One region of the Bacillus silvicola genome, then DNA from elsewhere that is predicted to be linked to it. Evidence: riboswitches for the same ligand, from Rfam matches in the RefSeq annotation. Region 1 holds a riboswitch; each other region holds the start of a gene.

Region 1 (5,266 bases):
AATAATTATCGTAGCTACTTAGAAGAAGGAAACCAACTCATGCAAGGTGCATTTGAATTTATAAATCAAATTCAAAGTGAGTATGATTTATATATAGTGACAAACGGTATTTCTAAGACGCAAGATAAACGTTTACGTAATGCAGGATTACATTCATTGTTTAAAGATATTTTTGTTTCTGAAGATACGGGATTCCAAAAGCCGCTGAAAGAGTATTTTGATTATGTTTTTGAAAGGATTCCTAACTTTGCTTTTGAAGAAGGGCTCATTATTGGGGATTCGTTAAGTGCCGATATTAAAGGTGGATATGTAGCGGGAATTGATACTTGTTGGTTTAATCCAGAAAAGAAACCAAATAATAGCGAGATTGTGCCAACATATGAAGTGCATAGTTTTGAAGAGTTATACGCGCTATTAAAGCAGCGTGTGTAATAAAGTGAAACTTTAATCAGTGGGGGTTTTGTCCATCCCCCACTGATTATTAGCCTTCACCAATCGGGCTTTTACGGGCAGTTATCTCCCACCTAACTCCCTCGCACTCGCCGGATTTTGAGGTGGGAGTCTTACTGCCCACAAATAGCGGGATAAAAATAGGCAGTGGAACTTTTGTCCCTACTGCCTATTTTTATTCGTTTGTAGCTTCGTTGTTTTTAGGAAGTGGAAATGCATTACCAATCGCTGCCGCTCCAAGCATTGGTAATAGTAAATTGAGCGGGAAAAACATAAGTAATAACAAGGTTATAGCTATTGGCTTTCGTAACGCATAGCTTGAGATTGCTGTTGTTACGATGGCCACAGATGCGATTGGATCTATAGGAAGAATGGAAGCCATCGCGAATCCGATACTTGATCCAGCAAATATAATTGGGAAGATATGTCCACCGCGCCAACCTGTATTTAAACAAACGGCAGTAATACATAATTTTAAAACTCCTGAAAGAAGTAATACCCAAAAAGATAAATTGCTCCATTCAACAACTAAATCTTTCAATTGATGTTCTCCAGAAAATAATGTGTATGGGAGGAAAGTCCCCGCAATTCCTAATAAAACCCCACCTATAATTCCAAGTGTTAGTTTGTATTCGCGGAAAGGATGGATAATTTTCTCTAATGTAAATTCTACTTTGAAATAAAGGAAACCAACGATAGCACCGATACAAGCAAGAGGGAGAAAGGCGATCCATTCATTGATTGAAAGAGATCCTTCCCCAAAATCAACAATAAAAGATCCACGATTATCAAGTTTACTAAGCAATAAATAAACGGAAAAACCAGCAAAAGTAGTAGTTAAATATACAATTGCTTTTTTTCTTTTAGAAAACCCATTAATTTGTTCACCCTCATTTTCATTCGGAGCTAAATAACCGAATAATGGTGCATTAAAAATTACACTTAAAGTAGCACCAATTCCAACTTCTGTTAGTTCGTTCATTCCCTTTAAAGCGAAGTTAAAGCGATCCCCTACCCATGTACAAAGTCCACCGATAATTCCAACAAGTGCGGCCTCTGGACCTAGACTAGCTCCAAATATTAAAACGATAAGCGCAGTTAAAGTAGCTTTATGTACAAAACGGTATTCAATTCTACCTGTTTTTTTATATTCACCCATTACTTCTGGCATAAGACGTGGATATGTACCGAAGTATTTTTGTGTTAAACCAACGAGGATACCGCCGATGATTGTTACACAAAGAGTGTAATAAGGGGGAGAGGAGAAAACGTTAGGTAAATATCCCCAAATAAAGTGGATTCCGATATTTAGCGTAACTAAAAATAACCAAACTGTAGCCCCTACTATAGAGCCTAAAAGAATGCCATATAGGACGAGTATATAGTGCATGTCTTTTTTATTTGTCATGTTATACCTCCGTTATGTAAGTTTTAATGTAGAAAGGATTAAATATGCTAGTGTGAAATGAATTGAATATATATAGTATCTTTTTGAGAGGTTGGCTTATTCAATATATTGAAGTCTCATGAGAATCTTGAACCTATACGCTTAAACTACTTATTTAATTCTATATATTGATCGAGGTTTTTAAAAGGTCTTTTTTAAATGAATATGGAATATATTTCTTTTGTTGTTTATATTAAAGTTCTTGCGTTTAATTTAGAACATTCAGAAAAACCGATTGACATCAGGAAATTATTGCTATAAAATCAACGGTAATTGCATAGTCTTATCAAGAAAAGGTGGAGGGACAGGCCCGACGAAACCTTGGCAACAGCCGTATAGCGGAATTGTGCCAAATCCTGCAGGTAATAATCCTGAGAGATAAGAAAGAGCCTTTAGAGCGTGTTTTCAAACTGCTCCTTTCTTGTTTTCAGGAAAGGGGCAGTTTTTTATTTTGCATAAAGTGAAACTTTAATCAGTGGGGGTTTTGTCCCTCCCTCACTGATTATTAGCCTTCACCAATCGGGCAGTTATCTCCTACCTAACTTCCTCGCATTCGCTGAATTTTGAGGCGGGAGTCTTACTGTCCGCAAGTAGCGGGATAAAAGAAAGGAGAATGAGAGATGGGAGAATCATGGGGAAAAGGAACAATTTGTGTGCAAGGTGGCTATACGCCAAAGAATGGTGAACCGCGTGTTTTGCCACTTTATCAAAGTACAACGTATAAATACGATACTTCAGATGATTTAGCGGCACTATTTAATTTAGAGGCAGAAGGCTATATCTATACGCGTATTGGAAATCCTACTTTAGCTGCATTTGAGCAAAAGTTATCAGATTTAGAAGGCGGTGTAGGGGCTGTTGCGACAGCTTCTGGGCAGGCGGCCATTATGCTAGCAGTTTTAAATATTTGTAGTAGTGGAGACCATCTTCTTTGTTCTTCAACAGTTTATGGGGGAACATTTAATTTATTTGGAGTAAGTTTACGTAAGCTTGGCATTGATGTTACGTTCTTTAATCCAAATTTAACAGCAGATGAAATTGCGGCACTTGCTAATGATAAGACAAAACTCGTTTATGCAGAATCGCTAGGAAATCCAGCAATGAACGTTTTGAATTTCAAAGAACTTTCAGCGGCAGCAAAAGAATTAGAAATACCTTTTATCGTTGATAATACATTAGCGACGCCTTATTTATGCCAGGCGTTTGAACATGGGGCAAACATTATCGTTCATTCAACGACGAAATATATCGATGGTCATGCAAGCTCTTTAGGCGGCATTGTTATTGACGGAGGAAACTTTGATTGGACAAATGGAAAATATCCTGAGCTTGTTGAACCAGATCCGAGTTATCACGGTGTAAGCTATGTTCAAAATTTTGGAGCAGCAGCCTATATTGTGAAAGCACGCGTTCAGTTATTAAGAGACTATGGAAACTGTATGAGCCCATTCAATGCATATATTAGCAATATTGGCCTGGAAACATTGCATTTACGAATGGAGCGCCATAGCGAAAATGCTCTCGCTGTTGCTAAGTGGCTTGCTAATCATGATCGTATTGAGTGGGTGAATTATCCAGGATTAGATAGTAATGAAAATTACTCATTAGCACAAAAGTATTTGAAAAAGGGTGCTAGTGGAGTTTTAACATTCGGTATTAAAGGCGGATTAGAAGCAGCAAAAGAATTTATCGCAAATGTAAAACTGGCAACGCTCGTAACGCATGTAGCTGATGCAAGAACTTGCGTCATACACCCTGCTAGTACGACGCACAGACAATTAAGTGCAGAAAATCAGCGTTTAGCTGGTGTTACATCTGATTTAATTCGTTTATCGGTTGGTATAGAAGATGTTTCTGATATTATTGCAGATTTAGAAGCAGCGCTAGTCGGAGGCAAACAACATGCCGATCATAATTGATAAAGATTTACCAGCTCGCAAAGTATTACAGAAGGAAAATATTTTTGTAATGACGAAGGAGCGAGCAGAAAAGCAAGATATACGTGCTTTGAAAATTGCTATATTAAATTTAATGCCTACAAAGCAAGAAACAGAGGCGCAATTACTGCGTCTAATTGGAAATACACCACTGCAATTAGATGTTCATTTACTTCATATGGAATCACATCTGTCTCGTAATGTAGCGCAGGAACATTTAACGAGCTTCTATAAGACATTCCGTGATATTGAGGATGAAAAATTTGATGGACTCATTATTACAGGAGCCCCAGTTGAAACTCTTTCTTTTGAAGAAGTAGATTATTGGGAAGAGCTTGGGCGTATTATGGAGTACTCAAAAACGAATGTAACATCCACGCTTCATATTTGCTGGGGGGCACAAGCGGGTTTGTATTATCACTATGGTGTGCCGAAGTATCCTCTTGCGGAAAAAATGTTTGGTGTATTTGAACATGAGGTTCGTGAGCAACATGTGAAATTGTTACAAGGGTTTGATGAAGTATTTTTTGCTCCGCATTCTCGTCATACAGAAGTACGAGAGGGCGATATTGAAAACGTAAAAGAATTAACGTTATTAGCCAATTCTGAAGAAGCAGGTGTTCATCTTGTTATTGGGCAAGAGGGAAGGCAAGTTTTTGCACTCGGACATAGTGAATATAGTTGTGATACGTTAAAGCAAGAATACGAACGGGACTGCCAAAAAGGATTAAATATTGATGTGCCAAGAAATTACTTTAAACATAATAATCCAGATGAGAAGCCGCTTGTTAGGTGGAGAAGTCATGGGAATTTATTATTCTCTAATTGGTTGAATTATTACGTGTATCAAGAAACCCCTTATGTATTATAAAAAAAGATTGTGTAACACGTGGCAACGTTTTCTTTGTAAAGATTAACTTATATTTTTCCGAATGTTCAAAAAACATTGTTTTTCAGATTTTTTACTCATATAATTTCATCTAAACACAATTTTTGAGGGGTGGACAGTATTATGAAAGAAATTCAAGTTGGTTTATTAGGCCTTGGGACAGTTGGTAGCGGTGTAGTTCGTATTATTACAGATCATCAAGAACGACTTATACACCAAGTAGGTTGTCCTGTGAAAGTAACAAAAGTACTAGTGCAGAACATTGAGAAAGAGAGAGAAGTAGAAGTACCTTCTACTCTATTAACACAAGATGTGAATGAAATTTTAGATAATCCTAATATTGATGTTGTCATCGAAGTAATGGGCGGCATTGATGATGCAAAAGCATATATTTTACAAGCTTTACAAAGTGGGAAGCACGTTGTGACTGCAAATAAAGATTTAATGGCGTTACACGGAGCGGAATTATTAGCGGTAGCAAAGGATAATAAGGCTGATCTGTTTTATGAAGCAAGTGTAGCCGGAGGAATTCCGATTTTACGA
Region 2 (5,266 bases), 300 kb from region 1:
ATGCTAGTAACGCTTCCCAGCGAGCTTTTTCATCACCAGCCAAGGTAGTTTTAACTTTTTCAATTGTGTCATCAAACTCTTTATTAGAGTAATGATCTAAGTTGTAAGGGTTATTCGTCGTAAATAGTTCAAGGAATGTAATTGGATCAGCAAAGTCAGGGCTCCAACCGTCAATTCCAATCTCGTAGTCACCTTTTAATAAGAGTGAAACTTGTTGTTTACGTGGTTGCGGTTTTATATTTACTGTTAAGCCATCTAAATTCTTTTCTAGTTGCCCTTTTAGGAACTCACCAGTTTTCTTCTCAAGGTCACCATCACTTGTTAATAATTCTAATGTTATCTTTTCAGAACCAAGTTCTTTTTTTGCTTTCTTCCATAATTCTTGTGCAGATGTTGTATCAACTTTTGTTAAATCGCCGTTTGCAGTACGGAAGTCTTTTCCATCAGGCCCTTTTGCAAAGTTTTTCGGCACGAGACTAAAGGTTGGTGTAGAGCCATCATTTAATAACGTATTTACAAAGGATTTTCGATCAATTGTTTGATCGATTGCTTGGCGTGCAGAAACGTTTTGAAGTACTTTGTTTTGTTGATTCATACGTAAAAACTGTACCCCTACATTCGGACGTTCTTTGAAGTTAGTATCCTTTTTATATTTATCAACGAAATCAGATGTTAGTTTTATACGGTCTAATTGTTTGGATTCGAATAAATTTACTTCTGTTGATTTCTCTTTCACAACGTTGAAATTGATTTCTTCGAGTTTGACATTATCTTTATCCCAATAGGTAGGGTTTTTCTTAAATTTAAAGCTTTGTTCATGCTTCCAATCGCTTAGTGTAAAAGCTCCGTTGTACAAGATTTTGTTATCTTCTAAAGCGTACTTATCACCTTGTGATTTAAAGAATTCCTCGTTAATTGGTAGAAATGTTGGGAACGCTGTTAAGCTAATAAAGTACGGAACAGGGCGTTCTAATTCTACCTCAAACGTATGGTCATCAATTGCTTTTACACCAAGTTGATCGGCTGGAAGTTCTTTGTTGTTAATTTTTGTTGCATTTTTAATATCAAAGAATAGAAATGCATATTCAGAGGCTGTTGCTGGATCGACAGCTCTTTGCCAAGCGAAGACAAAATCTTTCGCTGTAACAGGAGTGCCGTTTGACCATTTTGAATCTCGTAAATGGAATGTGTATTTCGTTTTATCGCCATTTACTTCATGAGATTTTGCAACGCCAGGGACAGGTTTGTTACCTTCACCAAGATTATACAAACCTTCAAATACGTTTCTCATTACTTGACCAGAATCAGTATCTGTAGCACGAGCTGTATCCATTGTTCGTATTTCAGTAGGTGAAGATAAGTTTAAAACCTGTTTACTAGGTGCCTCGTCTTTTGCATTTGCTCCGCTTGCTTCGTTTTTATAACTGCCGCAACCAGTTAATAAAATACTTACTCCTACAACTGATGCAATACCGGGTACAAACTTCTTTTTCATTTGATTTTCCTCCTAAATGGTTAATAAGATTGGATGATGATGAGGGAATGAAAAACAAAAAATCCCTCTTTTCATATTGAGAAAGAGGGATTTTTACGTACAAGTTATGCACCCGTATATAAACGAAGTCCCTCATTCTATCTTTCAAGCACAAAGCTTGCAGGAAGTGGCACAGTATTCAAAATGAACCTGTTGCCGAGGTTTCAAAGGGCCAGTCCCTCCACCTCTCTTGATACAATGAGTAAACGAATAAATTTTATTAATTTTTGTGTTTCTTTGATAATTCAAAATCTTACACCTTAGATAATGAAGTGTCAATCAAATGGAATATAGTTTAAATTTTCAGTTTTATTAAAAATAAAAAAACCACTGCATATGGCAGTGGTTTCCCTATTAGAAGTTAAAGTTATCCGGATCTGGACCAACGCGATGATCTTCATTTAGAGCTTGAATTGCTTTCATGTCATCAGCACTTAATTCAAAATCGAATATATTTGCATTTTCAATAATGCGATGTTCTTTAATAGATTTAGGGATTGTTACAACTTCGTTTTGTAGATCCCAGCGTAAAATAACTTGTGCAGTCGATTTATTATATTTTGTCGCAATGTCTTGTAATGTTGGGTTATCCAGTAGCTGTCCTTGCATTAATGGTGACCAAGCTTCAAGCTGGATATTATGTTCTTTACAGAAAGTGTGTAACTCTTCTTGTGCTAAACGTGGGTGGTATTCCACTTGATTGACCATTGGCTTAATTTCAGCAATTTCAAATACGTCTTGTAAGTGATGAATGTGGAAATTGCTCACACCAATAGCGCGAACACGGCCATCTTTATAAAGCTTTTCTAATGCTTTCCATGATTCAGTATATTTCCCTTTTACAGGCCAATGTACTAAATATAAATCTAAATAATCTAGACCTAATTTCTCTAATGTAGTTTCAAATGCTTGAAGTGTTGTTTCATATCCTTGATCGCTATTCCATACTTTTGATGTGATAAATAATTCTTCACGTGCAACACCTGATTCACGGATCGCTTGTCCAACGCCTTCTTCGTTTTGATAAATTGCTGCAGTATCGATACTACGGTAGCCATTTTTAATTGCTGCTTTTACAGATTCAATTACTTCTGAACCATCTTCTACTTTAAAAACACCTAAACCGAACCAAGGCATTTTTACGCCGTTATGTAATGTTGTATAGTCTTTTAAACTTGTTAAATTCATATTATTTCCCCCTAGCTTTTTTGTTTGTTGCTTCTACTGCTTTTTGAATTGCCTCTGAAAAATTATATTCATATAAAGCTTTGAGACCCTCAGCTGTGGAACCACCTGGTGTTGTTACTTGTTCGCGGAGGTTAGCTGGATCTTGCGTTTGTTCAAGCATAGAAGTAGAGCCGGAAATCATTTGAATGACAAGGTGTTTTGCGGTTGCTTCATCGACTCCATAACTTTTTGTTGCTTCAATTAAGCTTTCGGCAAAGTAATAAAGGAAAGCAGGTGCACTTCCAGTAACTGCGGTAAGCTGATGAACTTCCTCTTCAGTGCAAAGTTGCGAAGTACCAATGCCTCTTAAAAGCAGTTGCAGGGTTTCTTGATGCATCTCGTTTACTGATCGTCCCATTGTATATAAGGAGATAGACTTTCCGATTTCGGCAGCTGTATTTGGCATAATCCAAGCAACAGGTGTCCCCCCGGGAAGTCTTTCTTCTAAATAAGATGGGCCAATGCCAGCGGCTACCGTTACGACAAGTTGATTCGATAGTAACGGAGATAATTCTGCTAATAATTCTTCATGTGCAGAAGGTGGCATTGCTAAAACAATCGTATCAACAGATGTAACATGCTGCTTCCAATCTGTTGTAGTAGACACATTATATCGTGCTCGTAATTGTTCTAGCTTTTCTACGTTGCTTCGGTTAGAAACGATAATTTCTTCGATGTATTCTTTACTTGTTGTAAGTAGTCCAGCAAATATAGCTTCTGCCATACGACCGGCACCAATAAATAAAATTCGATGTTTATTAGGCATATCCTTTATTCCTTTCTGATGAGAATATGTTATAAAAAACGATACCATTTTTAAGAGAATTTTGTAAAAAGAAACGGCTTGTAGTGGAGAGAATACAATTGGAGGGAAGGAAGGCTATATAAAAAGGACTATGAAGATTATTATATTTGAAAAATAATTATAATCAAAAATCCCTGAAGCATTTATGCTTCAGGGATTGATAAATTATAAGCTTATGCTTTCGTCATACCAAGCAATACAGCGCCACCGATAATTAAAACACTACCTAGTGCAATAAAGATCAATTGACGTTTTGTTTTCTTTTCACCTAAGAATACGATTGCACCGAATGTTGAGATAACGATTCCAGTTTGAGATAATGGGAAGCTTGTTGCTACTCCGACACGTGGTAATGAAAGAAGTAAGAATAAGTTTCCAGTTCCCCATAGTAAACCAGATAAAGCATTACGGATTGCATATTTGTTAAATGGTTTATGTTTAGATGTCAGTACAACCGCACCAACAAACATACCAACTGCTTGTGGTAAAATAGCAGACCAACCATCGATATTATACCAACGAATAATAATTACATATACAAGGTAGCCGAAAGTAGAAACAATTAAAGTAAGAAGTCCTTTTTTCAATTGTCCTGGTGGCTGTGCATTTTCTTTGTCATCTAGTGATGTGAATACAACACCAACTACGATTAATAGGATTGCAATCGTTCCCAGAACAATCGTTGTTGTAGTAGTCCACTCACGGAAAGCGATAACCCCAAAGATAGAAGTTGCAACAAGTTGCATACCAGTAGAAATCGTTACAGTAGTTGAAACACCTAGTTTTTCAACTGTTTTTAATTGGTTTACTTGTCCTAAAGCCCAGAATAAACCTGAAATAAAACCAACAATCAAGACTGTCATTGTTAAAGCTGGTTGAGTAAATACATACATAATTGTTGCGAAGAATAGAGCACCGATTGTCATACCTACCGTTTGGCTGTATGCACCACCGCCCATTTTTACGCTTACTAATAAGATGTTTCCCCATGCGATTGCAGGAAGAAGCGCTAATAAAATGTCCATTACAAGACTCCCTTCGGTTTTCTATACCAATATAATTACATATCGTTCTAACGATCGGTAATGCCCCACTAATAGAGTAGAAGATTACCGATCGCTAAAACAGGATGAAGAACTTACGATATAAATGCGTTTTCATTTCTTCATTTTTTGAAACACCTCCATATAATAACAGGAAATTGCCTATTTTAGAAAGTGAATTCAAATAAAATGTATATTTTAATAAAAGGTAAAATTCAGTTATTTCCCATCGGTATATTTTATTTCCTAAGAAATAAAGAAGCAGCTTCGAAAAAAGCTGCTTTAAGAGTTAGTAATTCTTTTATTAATAAGCTGAATACATAGCAGAAATAGAAGTGACATACTAATAGTGATAACTACAAGTGTCCAGGCGAGTTGCATATTACTTGCATCAATCGCCATATAAATTGCAGTTGGGATAGTCTGTGTTTTACCAGGAATGTTCCCAGCAAACATGAGTGTAGCACCAAACTCACCGAGCGCACGAACAAAGCTCAAAATCATTCCGCTTAGTAAGGAAGGAAATGCAAGCGGGAGTGTCACGTGTAGAAAAACTTGATATTCACTGGCACCAAGGTCACGAGCACTTTCTTCAATTTGTACATTCGCAATAGAAAATCCTGTTTTTGCTGATTGGTACATAAGCGGAAATGCAAC
Region 3 (5,266 bases), 280 kb from region 1:
TTCACCTTCTCTTTTGATTTCGCTTTATTGTGCTCTAGAATGTGTTGCCAACAATGTGAACTATGCTCCCCAGAATATGTCGTTCTCTCTGGGAAACGATGAATACATTCTTTTATCGCTACTGGGCAACGATTTACAAAAGGACAGCCAAAGCTATTTAATGTTTCAATGGAAGGTGTCGTTCCTTCTATAGCACGTAATACTTTTTCGGAATCATCCATATTCGGAATTGCTTGTAATAAGCTTTTCGTATATGGATGTTTAGGAGAACCTATTACCTCCTGTATCATTCCTTTTTCAACAACACGTCCCCCGTACATCACAACTACTCGATCAGCTACTTCACGTACAAGTGCTAAGTCATGTGTAATGAGTAAAATGCTCGTATTTTGTTTTTCTTTTCGCTCTTTTAATAGCCCCATAATTTGTTTCTGAATCGTTACATCTAACGCTGTTGTAGGTTCATCTGCAATTACAAGTTTCGGATGGCAAGCAAACGCAATGGCCAAACAAATACGTTGCCTCATACCACCACTTAATTGATACGGGTATTGTTCAAAGCGTTTCTCTGCTTCATGTATGCCTAAATCATTTAGTAAGTTAATTGCAATTTCTTTTGCTTCTTTCTTCGATTTCTTTTCATGCTGCAAAATTACTTCTGTAATTTGCCTTCCGACCTTCATCGTCGGATTTAAAGATGAAAGCGGATCTTGAAAGATAAAAGAAATATCTTTCCCGCGAATTTGATTCCATTCTGATTCCTGTAAATTAGTTAATTCCTTTGATTGGAAAGATACATTTCCATCATCAATATGAATTGATTCTTGATTTAACCCGATAATTGATTGTGCTGTAACACTTTTTCCTGAGCCACTTTCTCCTACAAGTGCAACTATTTCACCTTCGTTAATAGAAAAGGAAACATGCTTCACAATTGCTTGCCTACTATTCTCTTTTTCAACGGCCAACGTTACGTTTTCTAAAGATAAGATTTGCGCCATGTTTTTTCTCCTTTCGATTACGTTTTACGATTTTCGGATCAATCGCATCTTGTAAACCATCACCAATTGCATTAAATGCGAACATGATGAGTGCAATCATGATTGCCGGGAAGAATAGTTGCCACCATTCTCCGCTTAGTAACGTCCCAAGTGCATCGTTGGTCATCGTGCCCCAGCTTGCCGCTGGTGATTGTACTCCAAGTCCGATAAAGCTTAAAAATGATTCTGAGAAAATAGCTGCTGGAATGGTAAATGATAAATTTACGATAATAATCCCTGTTAAGTTTGGAATTAAATGCCCATATATAATTTTCATATGAGGTGTACCTAATCGCTCTGCTGCGATAACAAATTCTCTTTGTTTTAAAGACAAGACTTGCGCTCTAATGAGACGTGCCATGCCAATCCATCCCGTTAACGCAAGGGCAATTATAATTGTAAAAAGTCCTGGTTTCATAACGATTAATAGTAAAATAACAATTAATAAGTATGGGATACCGTATAACACTTCAATTCCTCTTATAATCCACTCATCAATTAACGTTCCAAGACGATTACGCCCTCTCACATATCCACTAAACCCTCCGATAAGTACACCGAGCCCTATATCAAGAGCTGCTGCTACCAATCCAACTGTTAGTGAAATTTTCCCACCAGCCCAAGTACGCGCCCAAATATCTCTCCCTAAATCGTCCGTTCCGAACCAATGCTCGCTACTAGGCGGTAAATTAGTTGCTTCTTTTACTTGTTCACTTGCAGTAAATGACGTTAAACTTTCGCCAATAAGCGAGAAAATAATAATTAGTAATAACGTCACAGCCCCTAAAACTGCTATAGGATTTGATATAAACTTGCGAAACACTTCCTTTTTTCGGCTAATTGTTTGCTGATCTTTATTTATCGTTAATTCTTTTTTCTCTTCATTCGTTAATAACTGGTCATTAATTTCATAAGCCCCCATTTAAATATTCCCCTCCTTACGTAATAGAACGAATACGTGGATCAACAATACGATGAATGATATCTGTAATAAAGATACACATAATTAATAGCGCACTATAGAAGATGGTTGTTCCCATAATTACCGGATAATCTCGGTTAAAAATACTATCTACAAAATATTTTCCTAGACCAGGAATTGAAAAGATTTTTTCAATCACGAAAGTTCCTGTTAAAAGTCCAGCCATTAATGGGCCAACAAATGTAAGTACCGGAACAATTGCATTTCTAAGAGCATGTCTTATAATGATTTTCTTAATTGGTATACCTTTCGCTCTCGCTAGCTTAATATAATCACTCTGCAACACTTCAATCATATTAGAGCGAACAAATCTTGTAATAACCGCGATTGGCCCGAGCGCTAATGCGAAGGAAGGTAATACAGTATGCTCGAAGGTTCCCCAGGACGCCACTGGTAGTAATTCAAATTGGATGGCGAATACTTGTATAAATAGTGGCGCTAAAATAAAACTAGGAATAGAAATACCGAGAATCGCAAGCAAGCTCACACTATAATCAATCACTTTCCCATGATATAGCGCGGCAAATGTGCCTGCGGCAATCCCGACTAACAATGAAATAACAAGTGCTTGTAGACCAATAATTGCTGATGGACCAAATCCTGTCGTTATAATCTCTGATACGCCTTGCCCCGTCGATTGAACGGATTCACCAAAGTCAAAATGAACTACACCGTCTAAATAAGCAACATATTGATTCCATAACGGTTCATCAAGATGATACTTCGCCCTCATATTTTGTATCACTTCTTCAGGAAAGATTTTCGCATCTGATGAAAATGGATCTCCCGGAATAATATGCATAATTAAAAATGTCACTGTCGTAATAACCCATAATGTGAAAACCATAACTGATAGTTTTTTAACAACATACACTCTGATAACCCCCTAAACTCATAAATTTACTTTGTTTTATTGACGTATCTTTCCCATTACTCCCTTTTCTCTTCTTAAAATACAAAAAGCCTTGATCTTAAAAAATAAGATCAAGGCTTAATAAACAAAGGCCCATCACTTATCTTTCAAGACTTGCTTGCTGGAATTAGCACGGTGTTCATCTTACAGAACCCGCTGCTGAGGTGTCATAGGGCCAGTCCCTCTACCTCTCTGGATAAGTAAATTGCTATATTATTATTTGGTTCAAATTGTATATTTCGAATTATAATTCTGAAAAAAAGAAAAGTCAATCAAATTGGATATATTTAGAAAAATCAGTTTTTAATGGCGTTATTTCTTAAAATCACTATTTTAACTTATAATAAAATTAATTACTTTAAAGGAGTTATACGATGGATCCCTTACTTCTAGCCAGCATAGGATTGCCATTAACAATCGTCATACTCGTCATCATCGGCTTCTACAAACTCTTCATTAAGAAAAAACGTATCACTTCTTTTTATACTCCATTCGATAATATTACTGGACAAACAATTTCAGAATTTCACGAAGAACAGAAAGTATTAGTATCCGAGGATGAAGATGGAGATGGTAAGAAGAAAAAATAACCTTGCGCATGCGCAAGGTTATTTTTGGGCCTCTGTTTGAAAACGTTTATAGTATGTCGATGCTGTTGCAAAATTAATTTCTATATCACGAATCAACGAGGAGTCTTCTTCTTCTGCTAACTTCTGCAATTTTTTCATTGATTGTTCTGATTCATTTAAGAAACCAACATATAATTCATGTTCCTGTTCTTTCGACTTCGGAACACGAATTTCTTTACGCATATGATCAATATCTTCTAACATGCCCGTTGTTACCTGTTTCACGTCTTCCTTATATTTAGCATTAGTTATTTCCTTACCGCCCTTTTCTTTTGCCACTTCAAATAACTGTAACGCTTTATTAATTTCTTTGTTCATTTTTGCATCATACTTTTCATGTACCTCTTGATACACTTTCATATCTTCTGTCTGTTCAGTAGATTGCTCCACCTTTTCTTTCGGTTCTTTCGCTTCTTTATTCCCATTACATCCTGCTAGAAGGAGCATACCTCCCATTACAGCAATACCCAAAACCTTCTTCATCTTTAATTCTCCTTTTATCTACAGCTACTTCTAATTATAGTTTCTTTTATCTCCACTTGTTTTATTATACCGAGAACATCCTAAATTTTGTACTTAAGATGATTCCTTAATATATATACCCACATTTTTGTCACAGTATCGTCACTTTATGCAAGTAACTTTTGCATGGGTTATTTCAAAGAAATGAAAAAAAGAGCTGATTCAAAGAAATGTTTGAATCAGCTCTTTTTTGTTAAGCCTCTAAATTTTGTTTTTGTTGCAGTTCAAACTGCTTTTCACTTCTTTTTGCCATGAATAAATAACATAACACAGCACCAATTTCACAAAGAGCTATAACAACACCCATAGGAAGTGCGGTATTGCTTCCACCAATACCTACTAGCGGCGCTACAAGTGCTCCTGAGATGAACTGTAATAATCCTAGTAAAGCTGATGCTGTTCCTGCAGCCTGTTTTTGATTTCTCATCGCTAATGAGAAGCCAGTTGTTGATACAACCCCAACACTTGATACAACAAGGAATAGCGAGCATAAAACACCGATTAACCCTATTCCTAATACAATTGTAAGTAGTAACGATAGGCCGCCAACAGCCGCAATAATAATACCGGAAACAAATAAAGTCTTCTCATTAACTTTCCCCGCTAATCGGCCAGTAACTTGGCTAGCAATAATAATACCGATACCGTTAATTGCAAAGAACAAACTAAACTGTTGTGGTGATGCCCCGTATATATTTTGCAACACGAACGGTGAACCAGAAATATAAGCAAACATTGCAGCTGTTACTAATCCTTGCGACAATGCATACCCCATAAATAAACGATCTTTCAGAAGCTTTCCGTATGTTGCAAGCGTTCCTGATAATCCACCCGTCTCTCTTTCTTCAGGGGGCAATGTTTCACGTAATACGAAAGTAGCTGATATTAGCATGAATACACTAATTGCTCCAAGAACGATAAAAACGCCGCGCCATGATGTGAACTGTAATAATTGTCCCCCGATAATCGGTGCCAAAATAGGCGCTGCTCCGTTTACTAACATAAGCAGTGAGAAAAACTTTGTCATTTCAGAACCAGAATACATATCACGTACCATTGCACGTGATATAACGATACCAGCAGATCCTGAAGCACCTTGTAAGAAACGTAAAAGCACTAAACTCCAAATCGATGGTGCAACAGCACAAAGTAAAGAAGAAGCAACATAAATAATAAGAGC

The links. Region 1 has a riboswitch for S-adenosylmethionine ahead of ACP6L7_RS28910 (bifunctional O-acetylhomoserine aminocarboxypropyltransferase/cysteine synthase). Riboswitches for the same ligand answer to the same signal wherever they lie in the genome.
Region 2: it holds a riboswitch for S-adenosylmethionine, as region 1 does, so the genes downstream of both, ACP6L7_RS27345 (peptide ABC transporter substrate-binding protein) here and ACP6L7_RS28910 (bifunctional O-acetylhomoserine aminocarboxypropyltransferase/cysteine synthase) in region 1, are expected to answer to the same signal.
Region 3: it holds a riboswitch for S-adenosylmethionine, as region 1 does, so the genes downstream of both, ACP6L7_RS27390 (ABC transporter permease) here and ACP6L7_RS28910 (bifunctional O-acetylhomoserine aminocarboxypropyltransferase/cysteine synthase) in region 1, are expected to answer to the same signal.

The regions. Positions count from the first base shown of each region.
Region 1 is NZ_JBNGVC010000013.1:1,312,022-1,317,287, forward strand. It holds gene ACP6L7_RS28900 (YjjG family noncanonical pyrimidine nucleotidase) at 1-432, shown strand, start outside; gene ACP6L7_RS28905 (chloride channel protein) at 626-1,858, opposite strand; SAM riboswitch class I at 2,178-2,282, shown strand; gene ACP6L7_RS28910 (bifunctional O-acetylhomoserine aminocarboxypropyltransferase/cysteine synthase) at 2,518-3,816, shown strand; gene metA (homoserine O-acetyltransferase MetA) at 3,800-4,705, shown strand; gene ACP6L7_RS28920 (homoserine dehydrogenase) at 4,847-5,266, shown strand, end outside.
Region 2 is NZ_JBNGVC010000013.1:1,014,915-1,020,180, reverse strand. It holds gene ACP6L7_RS27345 (peptide ABC transporter substrate-binding protein) at 1-1,495, opposite strand, end outside; SAM riboswitch class I at 1,630-1,734, opposite strand; gene ACP6L7_RS27340 (aldo/keto reductase) at 1,889-2,722, opposite strand; gene proC (pyrroline-5-carboxylate reductase) at 2,724-3,527, opposite strand; gene ACP6L7_RS27330 (GRP family sugar transporter) at 3,740-4,591, opposite strand; gene modB (molybdate ABC transporter permease subunit) at 4,892-5,266, opposite strand, start outside.
Region 3 is NZ_JBNGVC010000013.1:1,027,279-1,032,544, forward strand. It holds gene ACP6L7_RS27380 (ABC transporter ATP-binding protein) at 1-1,001, opposite strand, end outside; gene ACP6L7_RS27385 (ABC transporter permease) at 958-1,962, opposite strand; gene ACP6L7_RS27390 (ABC transporter permease) at 1,979-2,896, opposite strand; SAM riboswitch class I at 3,033-3,138, opposite strand; gene ACP6L7_RS27395 (DUF3951 domain-containing protein) at 3,310-3,525, shown strand; gene ACP6L7_RS27400 (hypothetical protein) at 3,544-4,047, opposite strand; gene ACP6L7_RS27405 (multidrug effflux MFS transporter) at 4,280-5,266, opposite strand, start outside.